DNA from 3 places in the Psychrobacillus sp. PGGUH221 genome. Region 2 is predicted to be linked to each of the others. Evidence: riboswitches for the same ligand, from Rfam matches in the RefSeq annotation. Region 2 holds a riboswitch; each other region holds the start of a gene.

Region 1 (3,290 bases), on a different contig from region 2:
AGCTGATTGAATGGTTAATAGTTGAGGGTAGAAAAAATCTTTTAACTATTATGCAATATAATCTTCCTTAGGAATGTCATTAGGAAGCTTTTTGCTATAATATTTACCTTTTGTAAAAATGGCTAAAATCACGGTGAGAATAGCTGCTAGAAGTGCTGCGAAGAATGCCGCAGTACTTTCCAGAAATGATCCCATATAACCTAGTGCGGCTATCGTACCTAAACCACTTGAGATAAGTAAAGATACTACTCCAACAGGATTCCATTTATATAAATATTCGTGTCGAGCCTCGTAATAACCTGGCCCAATTTTTAATAGTTTTTTCACGATCATGGCATCCGTAACTAGAATCGATGCCCAAGCGAGTAAAAAGACTCCTTGGAATGTCATGGCTGTATCTAAATGATCCACAATACCACCTAACATCAAGCAAATTGCACAAATACCTGAGACAACAACCCAAAATCGTCTGCCTGGTGTAAATCTAAATACGTTCTCGAAGAAGTTAGAAAGTGATAGGGAACTACTGTATATATTGGTAACGTTAATTCTAAGCTGAGTTAACATAGTGAATAATACGCCACCTAAACCTAAGAGTAGAACGATATAAACACCTGGATTTGGTTCACCTAAACGAACACCGAACCATATACCAAGACCACCCATAACTCCAAAACAGAAAATTTGTGGAATAAAACCAATTGCAAAAGATCCAATTTTTAAATCCTTTGGTTTAAGAAAACGTGCGTAGTCTGAAGAGAGTAATGCTGTCAGACCCATTATTCCGTGTTGCATTCCTATACAAAGTAGTAAAGCTTGGCCACCCACCTGTACTCCTTCTGGCATATACGTCCAAAATGCTCCTTCATAAACCGTTGGAGTGAAAAAAGACATTATGATGGCACACAATAAAAAAATACCGAAAATCGGTAAAGACCATTTTTGTAATTTATCTAGTTGTTTAATACCAAACCAATTTAATGGAATAACAATAGATCCGAAGAAAATGATTAGTGCCCATTCAGGTAGGGCGGGGAAGAAGGTGTGAACTGCGGAAACTAAAATCAGGCCTTCAAAGGCACAGTACATGATAAAGTTTGTTGCATAAATGAATGAGGTTAACGATGCACCTATGTAACCAAAACCTCCGCCTCTTGATAATAAGTTAACGTTCATCCCGGATTTGGCTGATAGATAAGCTATGAACGTTCCGAGTATACCGGCAACGATTATCGCATATATGGAGGATATGATAGCATTTATAGCCCCGAATTGAAGTGCCATAACGCTTCCCATTTGAAAATAAAAAATTGCCGTTGCGATACCAAATGTGATATTGGTAATACTAAACCAACCCATCTTCCTTTGGTCTCGAGGCACTCGATCTAATGAAAAATCATCTTTCATTTCTTCTGACACTTTGTGATCTGCGACTTTGACAGATCCCATAATATCAACTCCTTTTATATATTAATTCATAAAACAACTCACTTCCATTTGTTTGATAAATTCGTCTACCACTTCATCCATAACCTATTATAACAGTAATGCCAACGTTTTTTAAAAATAACGATTGAGATTAGTTAGCTAGAGTTTATTATTTCCTTTAGCGTTTGAAAAAATGTATTTACTTTTAAAAGATTATTTTCAATTCAGAAACTTGTTATTACTTCTAGAATGATTGACAGATAGTATTTCTTATTGTAGACTATGGACAATAATTAAATACGACCTCACTTATGTAGTGGGGTAGAGGCGCGATATTTAACAGTCCTTAGTGGAGTTTGAGAAGCCATGATTCTAGGGAGAAGGAAATGTCGCCGAAGTTTGTAATAGTTCTCGGTATTACTTGCTGGGTCTGTAGTGAATAACTACAGGACTGTCCGCTATAAACATCCCGGTTTATAGTGGTGTGCTATCTCATTTGGGAAAAGTAGAGGATTTAGGGCAACTATACATATTGCGACCTGAGTTCATCTCAGGTCTTTTTTTATGTAAGTTGTCCTTTTTTAGTAGTTAAAAACATAATCATATATAAAAGGAGAGAAATAGAATGAAAAACAAACTAATAGTTTTAGTAATGTTCGTGTCTATCATGATGCTTTTAGCAGCATGTGGGTCAAGTAATACAGAAAATACAGAATCATCATCTTCTAAAGGTGACGACAACACTTTTACAGTTGGTATGGAAGCAGGATATGCTCCATTCAACTGGACTCAATTAGATGATTCAAACGGCGGTGTAAAAATTGACGGCAATGCAGAATATGCAGGTGGATACGATGTAGAAATTGCCAAAAAAATTGCTGAAGGATTAGGAAAAGAGTTAGTTATTGTGAAAACAGAATGGGACGGACTAGTTCCATCCTTAGAGTCAGGTAAAATCGATGCAATTATTGCAGGTATGTCACCGACAGCTGAACGTAAAGAAACAATCGACTTCTCTGAAAACTATTACACTTCTAACTTTGTAATGGTAGTTAAAAAAGGTGGACCTTATGAGGGAGCTACTTCTATTCAAGATTTTAGCGGGGCAAAAGTGTCAGGACAATTAAATACTTCACATTATGGCGTAATAGATCAAATTAAAGGTGTAGAAAAACAACCAGCAATGGATAACTTCCCTGCAATGCGTGTAGCACTAGAGTCTGGAATGCTAGATGGTTATGTTTCTGAACGTCCAGAAGGAATAAGTGCTTCATCAGCGAACGAAAACTTTGCGATGGTTGAATTTACCGATGGATTTGTTGCGGATGAAGAAGAAACAGCAGTTGCAGTTGGACTTAAAAAGGGCAGTGACTTAACAAAACAAATTAATGATATATTGGCGGGCATTTCAGAAGAAGATCGTCAAAACATTATGGATACTGCCATTAAAAATCAACCCGCTTCTGAATAAAGATGAAGTGATACCGGCTGCATCTCTTTGCAGTCGGTTTAATTTTTGAGGAGGATAAGTATGAGCATTGAGTATATAATATCAATGGTTACCAATAACTGGCCGATGTTCCTACGTGGAGCAGGGATGACGCTCTTAATCTCTATCATTGGTACAATCTTTGGAGCCATTATTGGTTTGCTGGCAGGAGTTATTCGAACAATCCCTATGCCAGAACGAAAAGTAAAACGAATTTTCTTGAAGATAGTAAATGCAATTCTAACGATGTATATTGAATTTTTCCGTGGTACACCGATGATTGTACAAGCGATGGTTATCTATTATGGTTCTGCTTTAGCTTTTGGTGTGGATATGGACAGAACTGCTGCAGCTATTTTTATCGTATCTATTA
Region 2 (3,290 bases):
CTGAAAAGAACCCTAAACTTATTATTACAAGACAGGTTAAAAAAGATAAAGGGAAATATTTTGGCCCCTATCCTAATTCTCACGCAGCTCATGAAACAAAAAAGCTATTGGACAGATTATATCCATTACGTAAATGTCAGAAAATGCCTAATCGTGTTTGCCTATATTATCACATGGGACAATGTCTAGCACCATGCGTGAAAAAAATAGAGGAATCCACTTATAACGAAATAATTCAAGAGATATCTAGCTTCTTAAATGGCGGACATACAACTGTGAAGAATAATCTGACGGAAAAAATGAATGCTGCTGCCGAAAGTTTAGAATTTGAGCGTGCTAAGGAATATCGAGATCAAATATCTCATATTGAACAAGTGATGGAAAAACAAAAAATGACAATGAATGACTTTACTAGTCGAGATGTATTTGGGTATTCCGTTGACAAAGGATGGATGTGTGTCCAAGTATTCTTTGTTCGACAAGGGAAGTTAATCGAAAGGGATGTTTCTTTATTTCCTATTTATCGCGATCCCGAGGAAGAGTTTCTAACATTTTTAGGTCAGTTTTATGCAAAACCAGAACATATCAAGCCAAGAGAAATTTTTGTGCCAAATAGTACAGATTTGCATTTAGCAACTGAATTACTAGAAATGAAAGTCATAATACCTCAAAAAGGAACCAAAAAGAATTTAGTAGATCTCGCAGAGAAAAATGCAGTGTTGGCTTTGAATGAGAAATTTCATCTTATTGAGAGACAAGAAGAACGTACTATTGGTGCTGTAGAAGAATTAGGCGACTTAATGGGTATCGCAATTCCAAGTCGAATTGAAGCTTTTGATAATTCGCATATACATGGAACGGATGCAGTATCAGCAATGGTTGTTTTTGTAGATGGTAGAGCATATAAAAAAGATTATCGAAAATATAAAACAAGAACAGCTGCCAAACATGATGATTATGGAGCGATGCGTGAGGTAGTAAGAAGAAGATACACGAGAGTTTTAAAAGAAAACTTGCCTTTGCCTGATTTAATCATTATTGATGGTGGAAAAGGTCAAATAGAGGCTGCACGAGAGGTTATCGAAGATGAATTAGGATTAGATATTCCCATTGCAGGTCTTGCGAAAGATGGAAAACATCAAACTTCCCAGTTGTTATTTGGAGATCCAATGGAAATTATAGCGATGAAACGAACAAGTGAAGCGTTTTACCTATTACAGCGAATACAAGATGAAGTACATCGTTTTGCAATTACATTTCATCGACAACAGCGTGGAAAACATACAATTGCTTCTTCGTTAGATGGTATCGAAGGAATTGGGCCAAAGAGAAAGACCTTATTATTAAAGCATTTTGGTTCCATTAAGAAAATGCAAGCGGCTAGTAAAGAAGAATTCATGGATGCAGGGCTTCCTGAAAAGTTAGCAGATATAATGATAGCTCATTTTCAGAAAAAGTTATTGTCTTCTGAATAATCTTATGTTATGGTTGTAACAATTTAATATTCACTTTAAGTGAAGATAGAGGTGCGAATTGACAAGAGTACTCAGCAGAAGGATGAAAAGATCCTGTGATGGTTGAGGAAAGGGTCGTTCGCCGAAACATAGAAAAGCTTTTCCTTTTCTTATGTTGGTTCTGCATTTAATAAATGTAGAATTGTCAGAATGCAATATTCTGGAGGGCTATCTCACATGGACAATTCTTTTGACCGTGTATGGGACAAAGCTTTTCACAATATGTGAGAAGCTTTTTTTATTTAGTTATCGTCCCAACTCCAGCGCCTTATTATGATGCAAACATAGGCGGTTGCATTGATAGATAATGAAATAAGGGAGAAGATGTTCATGAGTAAAATCGTAATGAAGTTTGGTGGTACTTCCGTTGCCACTACAGAAAAAATTGCTAACGTTGCTAGAAGAATTCAAAAGGAGAAAGAAAAAGGTAATGAGGTTGTAGTAGTTGTCTCAGCAATGGGAAAATCTACAGATGAACTAGTGGATTTGGCGAACGAGTTATCGAATGCACCATCAAAAAGGGAAATGGATATGCTTCTATCAACAGGAGAACAAATCACCATGTCTCTATTGGCTATCAAATTAAGTGCATTAGGCATAGATGCAGTTTCTTTAACTGGATGGCAAGCAGGATTACAGACAGATGATGTACATAGAAATGCCAAAATCCTTACGCTCGATCCTTCCAAAATTTTGGACAAACTTTCGGAAGAAAAGGTAGTAATTGTTGCAGGTTTTCAAGGTATTTCCACACAGGGAGAAATTACAACACTCGGTAGAGGTGGCTCAGATACCTCCGCAGTAGCAATTGCAGCTTCTATTGGGGCAGAAATTTGTGATATCTACACAGATGTAGATGGAATATATACTTCAGATCCCCGATATATCAAAAATGCTCGGAAACTGGAGCAACTTGAATATGATGAAATGTTAGAACTTGCCAACTTAGGTGCAGGTGTATTACATCCAAGAGCAGTTGAATTTGCAAAAAACTACAAGATACCATTACGTGTACGCCCAAGCTTTAGTGAGGAAGAGGGTACAATTTTAAAGGAGGAAATCGATGTGGAAAATAATTTAGTTGTTCGAGGAGTTGCTTTTGAATCCGATATAGTCCGTTTAACAATCGAATATGAAGTACCGTTTAATGGGTCTTTAGCATCTATATTTACGACACTTGCAGCAAATCATATAGATGTTGATATAATCGTGCAGTCGATAGTAGACGGTGTAAAACCAGCAGTTTCATTTTCTATCAAAAAAGAATCATTAGCGGAAGCGATTACGGTTTTGGAATCCAATAAACAAAATCTTGGCTTTACATTCGCTGACTTTGAAGTAGGACTGGCAAAAGTCTCAATCGTTGGCTCGGGTATGGTTTCTAATCCCGGTGTTGCTGCCCAAATGTTCGATCGTCTTCGAAAAGAAAATATTCCTGTGAAGATGGTAAGCACATCGGAAATAAAAGTATCTGTCGTCGTACCTCAAACGGATATGATTTCAGCGGCTAACGCCTTACACAATGAATTTGGTTTAGAGATTGCATAACAAACAAAAAAGCAATGTACGGTTTCGTACATTGCTTTTTTGCATCATTATAAAATAGTAGTTTTTAAGTCCCATTTAACTTGAAAAGTGACGATTCCATTTTTCTTTTGCTGTTCGTCATAGCATTCTGTTAAATAACCACCAATTTTCTGCTGTTGCTCAGCTAAAAAACCAGCTTCTAATCGATGACTTCTGCCTTTCCCGCTTTGTGGCAAATTTAAAGTTTGT
Region 3 (3,290 bases), on a different contig from region 2:
GGGCATCTTGCTTCTTCACAAACTGTATGTAAATTATTTTCACGCATTAACTTTTTAAGACCTTTATAGTCCTCATTTGTATTTAACTTTATCTTTAACCAATCTGGTTTACGTTGATGCTCTGATTTCGTTGGTTTACACGATGTCACTTCATATCGACCCCATTCTTTAAACTAACTACACTGTTGTCAATGTAACATATTATTTTAATTCAAACAACCTTCTCATTCCTAGTTTAACGCATGATTATAAAAAAACAGAGCTAGTTTTAGCCCTGTTTAAAGTCTTCTTTTTTTGATTTAAAATTCCACACTAAAAACAACATGTTTAGGATCAATACAACCGATACGAATCCTATAATAACAGATCCAGTTAAACCTAATATTAAATAACCGAAAGCAGCTATTACTGCGCTAGTTATGGCATATGGCAATTGTGTCATGACATGATCTATAACATTTACACCAGCCCCTGTTGCTGACATTATTGTTGTATCAGAGATTGGTGAACAATGATCACCAAAAACTGCTCCTGCTAAAACTGCAGACAATACAGGAAGCAATAGCTCGGGTTCTATTGCCATGATAATGCTAGCACCGATAGGGAGTAATATTCCGAAAGAACCCCATGATGAACCTGTTGCAAAAGCCATGATCGCTGTTAGGACAAATAGTAAGACTGGAATTACTCCAACCGGTATATTGTTTTCAGCAACTAAGTTGGCTAAATATTGGCCAGTTCCAATAGTTTCGATTAAAAATGATAATGACCATGCAAATATTAAGATGAATATTGCTGGTAACATGGAACTTATTCCAGTAACTAAAGCTTTCCAAATAAAATTAATCTTTGCTGTTGGATTATATTTTAGCTGACGTAAGTATAATAATACAGCGAGTATTGTAGCTAATAGTCCACTAATAAATAAAGAAATAGGAACATCCGTATTTTCAAAAACTACAAATATATTGAGTTCTTGATTTGAGTTTTGATAACCTGTCCAAAACATAGATAATAGAGTTATTACTATTAATGTAATTATTGGTAATAACAAGTCCTTAACTTCTCCATATTTGTTTTCTGGAAAATTACCTTGTAGCTCACCTGGATTAGGTTTACTTGTGTCGAATAACTTCCCTGTTTCTTTTGCAATCTTTTCATGCTTTCTCATTGGCATTAAATCAAAGTCAGTCCACGCCATAAAGAAAACGATGGCAAGGGTAGCGATAACATAAAAGTTCATAGGAGCCATTAACATAAAAGCTTCAAGAGGTGTATAGGAAGTAACCGCATGAGTTGCAAAAATAACACCCAATTGGCTTATTAAAAATGCTCCCCAACTTGAGACGGGCGCTATTACACACACTGGGGCAGATGTAGAATCAATAAAATAAGCTAATTTTGCTCGCGAAACGCGATGACTATCAGTGATAGGTCTAGCAATTTGGCCAACTGCTAAGGCATTAAAATAGTCATCTACAAAGATAATTATTCCTAGAAAAGCTGTCAGTAATTTGGAGCCTCTTCTAGTTTTGATTCGTTTAACAGCCCAAGCCGCAAAAGCTGTGCTTCCACCAGACAAACCAACTAAAGCAGTAATAATACCTAAAAATAAGATAAATAATAAAATGTAAATATTAGATGTGTTTAAACCTTCATCCCAAAAAGATACTTTAAATGATTCCCATAGCAAAAGTAAAGAATCTACCGGGTCAAAGCCTTCTACTAAAAGAGAGGCAGATACAATACCAACTCCGAGTGATAATAAAACTCTTTTCGTTACAAGAACCATAATGATTGCTAATAATGGTGGTAGTAAAGAAAATATAGTACTTTCCAAAATAGTTTCCTCCTTTTCAGGCGGAGGCACAGAACAGTAAACAAAAAGGCCAACCAAAAAGAATGGCTGGCCTCTACTATAGAATTCAAGATTACACTTTCATTCATACTCTGTAGCTCACCATTTATATGATTCCATATAAATGGCAGTGTTATTCCTCTTTAAAATAACCCCAACTAAATGTTATAGGACAAGAACATTTAGTTTCGGCACTGCTTCCTTTCCTAAACGATCTACGTTGTCATCCTCACGTATAGTACTATTAAGCAATGCAGCCTCTACCTATTCATTTTGCATCTATTACTTTAACATCAAAAGTAAGCTCTTGCAATCATTCTTGTTTTGGTAATGGATTTATTGGTACTTCGACAGAAGGAGCGTTTCCACCTTCCCCTTTTGTATAAATTTGTGGAACCTGACCTTGAATTAAACCCATTGCGACCGGAATCCTTTGTTCGACCGTACTCATTTTACTGGCAAGTGGAACAATTATTTGGACGTTTACTTTTAATAGAATACTTATCTCTACAAAGGCATTGTTTATTCCAAACTCATCAATACTTTGTTCAACGGTTGATTGAACGTTTCCAATCACATGAAATCGAATGGGAATCTTTGGACCTAAGTTTCCGATTAGGGGTATATTAGCTGCCTGCCCCATTGGTACAAAAAATACGACCCCACCTTGATCTTCCATTGTTTGTTTATCATACTCAATATCATCTAAATAAGGTAAACTTGATAGATTACCCTTTTCCGCTTGCTCTAAATGAGATTGCACTAAACTTTGGGTATCAGACAAAACTCGATTAATTATTTCCGTGTTAAATTTTGTCGTCACCATATTATTAGCACTTTCGGATGGAACATGCTCAATAATGTCATTTACATCTAACACATTAGCAATTCTAGTATTAATCGCTTTACTTATCACCATGGAAGCAATTTTGTTCGTCTGTACCTCTGCATATTGCAGATAAGTTGGAGTTAAGCGAGCATTGATCCAATAAAACAAACCCGCTACAGAAAGGATAAAGCAAGCTAGAAAAATGGCTAATTTACGCTGCATATTTAAAAACTTGATTCTTTTCTTTTTACGATAGAACAACAAAAAAAAATCCCCCTAGTTATTTATATGTAACTGGAGGATTTTAAATGACTATATTTCATTTTTTTGGGCGTACCACTTTAACACGTCCCGTATGAATTCAGGCATAAAATACTGCTTCGTCGCAAATTTAAAGGCTGGAAAGAAATAGCCAAACGTGAACATATCTAGTGTTGCAAGATAATAGGTTTTTTCAAGTTTAACGAGTTCTCCTTTTACGTATACATCGCCTTCTTCATCCTCGTATAGCTGGTTAAATTGCATTGCACCCAAATATTTCCCTCTGAATCCTAAACCTTTTACTTCAAGAAGGGGCCACTTTTCATTTTTGGATAACTCAAC

The links. Region 2 has a riboswitch for lysine ahead of PGC35_RS13630 (aspartate kinase). Riboswitches for the same ligand answer to the same signal wherever they lie in the genome.
Region 1: another riboswitch for lysine. It lies ahead of PGC35_RS17095 (transporter substrate-binding domain-containing protein); the one in region 2 lies ahead of PGC35_RS13630 (aspartate kinase).
Region 3: another riboswitch for lysine. It lies ahead of PGC35_RS15435 (Na+/H+ antiporter NhaC family protein); the one in region 2 lies ahead of PGC35_RS13630 (aspartate kinase).

Annotation. Positions count from the first base shown of each region.
Region 1 covers NZ_JAQMHQ010000010.1:85,690-88,979, forward strand. Annotated here, with positions in the region: gene PGC35_RS17090 (purine-cytosine permease family protein) at 49-1,449, opposite strand; lysine riboswitch at 1,743-1,926, shown strand; gene PGC35_RS17095 (transporter substrate-binding domain-containing protein) at 2,054-2,899, shown strand; gene PGC35_RS17100 (amino acid ABC transporter permease) at 2,960-3,290, shown strand, end outside.
Region 2 covers NZ_JAQMHQ010000007.1:234,552-237,841, forward strand. Annotated here, with positions in the region: gene uvrC (excinuclease ABC subunit UvrC) at 1-1,475, shown strand, start outside; lysine riboswitch at 1,514-1,693, shown strand; gene PGC35_RS13630 (aspartate kinase) at 1,845-3,062, shown strand; gene PGC35_RS13635 (YslB family protein) at 3,110-3,290, opposite strand, start outside.
Region 3 covers NZ_JAQMHQ010000009.1:40,638-43,927, forward strand. Annotated here, with positions in the region: gene lipA (lipoyl synthase) at 1-149, opposite strand, end outside; gene PGC35_RS15435 (Na+/H+ antiporter NhaC family protein) at 269-1,840, opposite strand; lysine riboswitch at 1,946-2,129, opposite strand; gene yunB (sporulation protein YunB) at 2,172-2,951, opposite strand; gene PGC35_RS15445 (bifunctional metallophosphatase/5'-nucleotidase) at 3,000-3,290, opposite strand, start outside.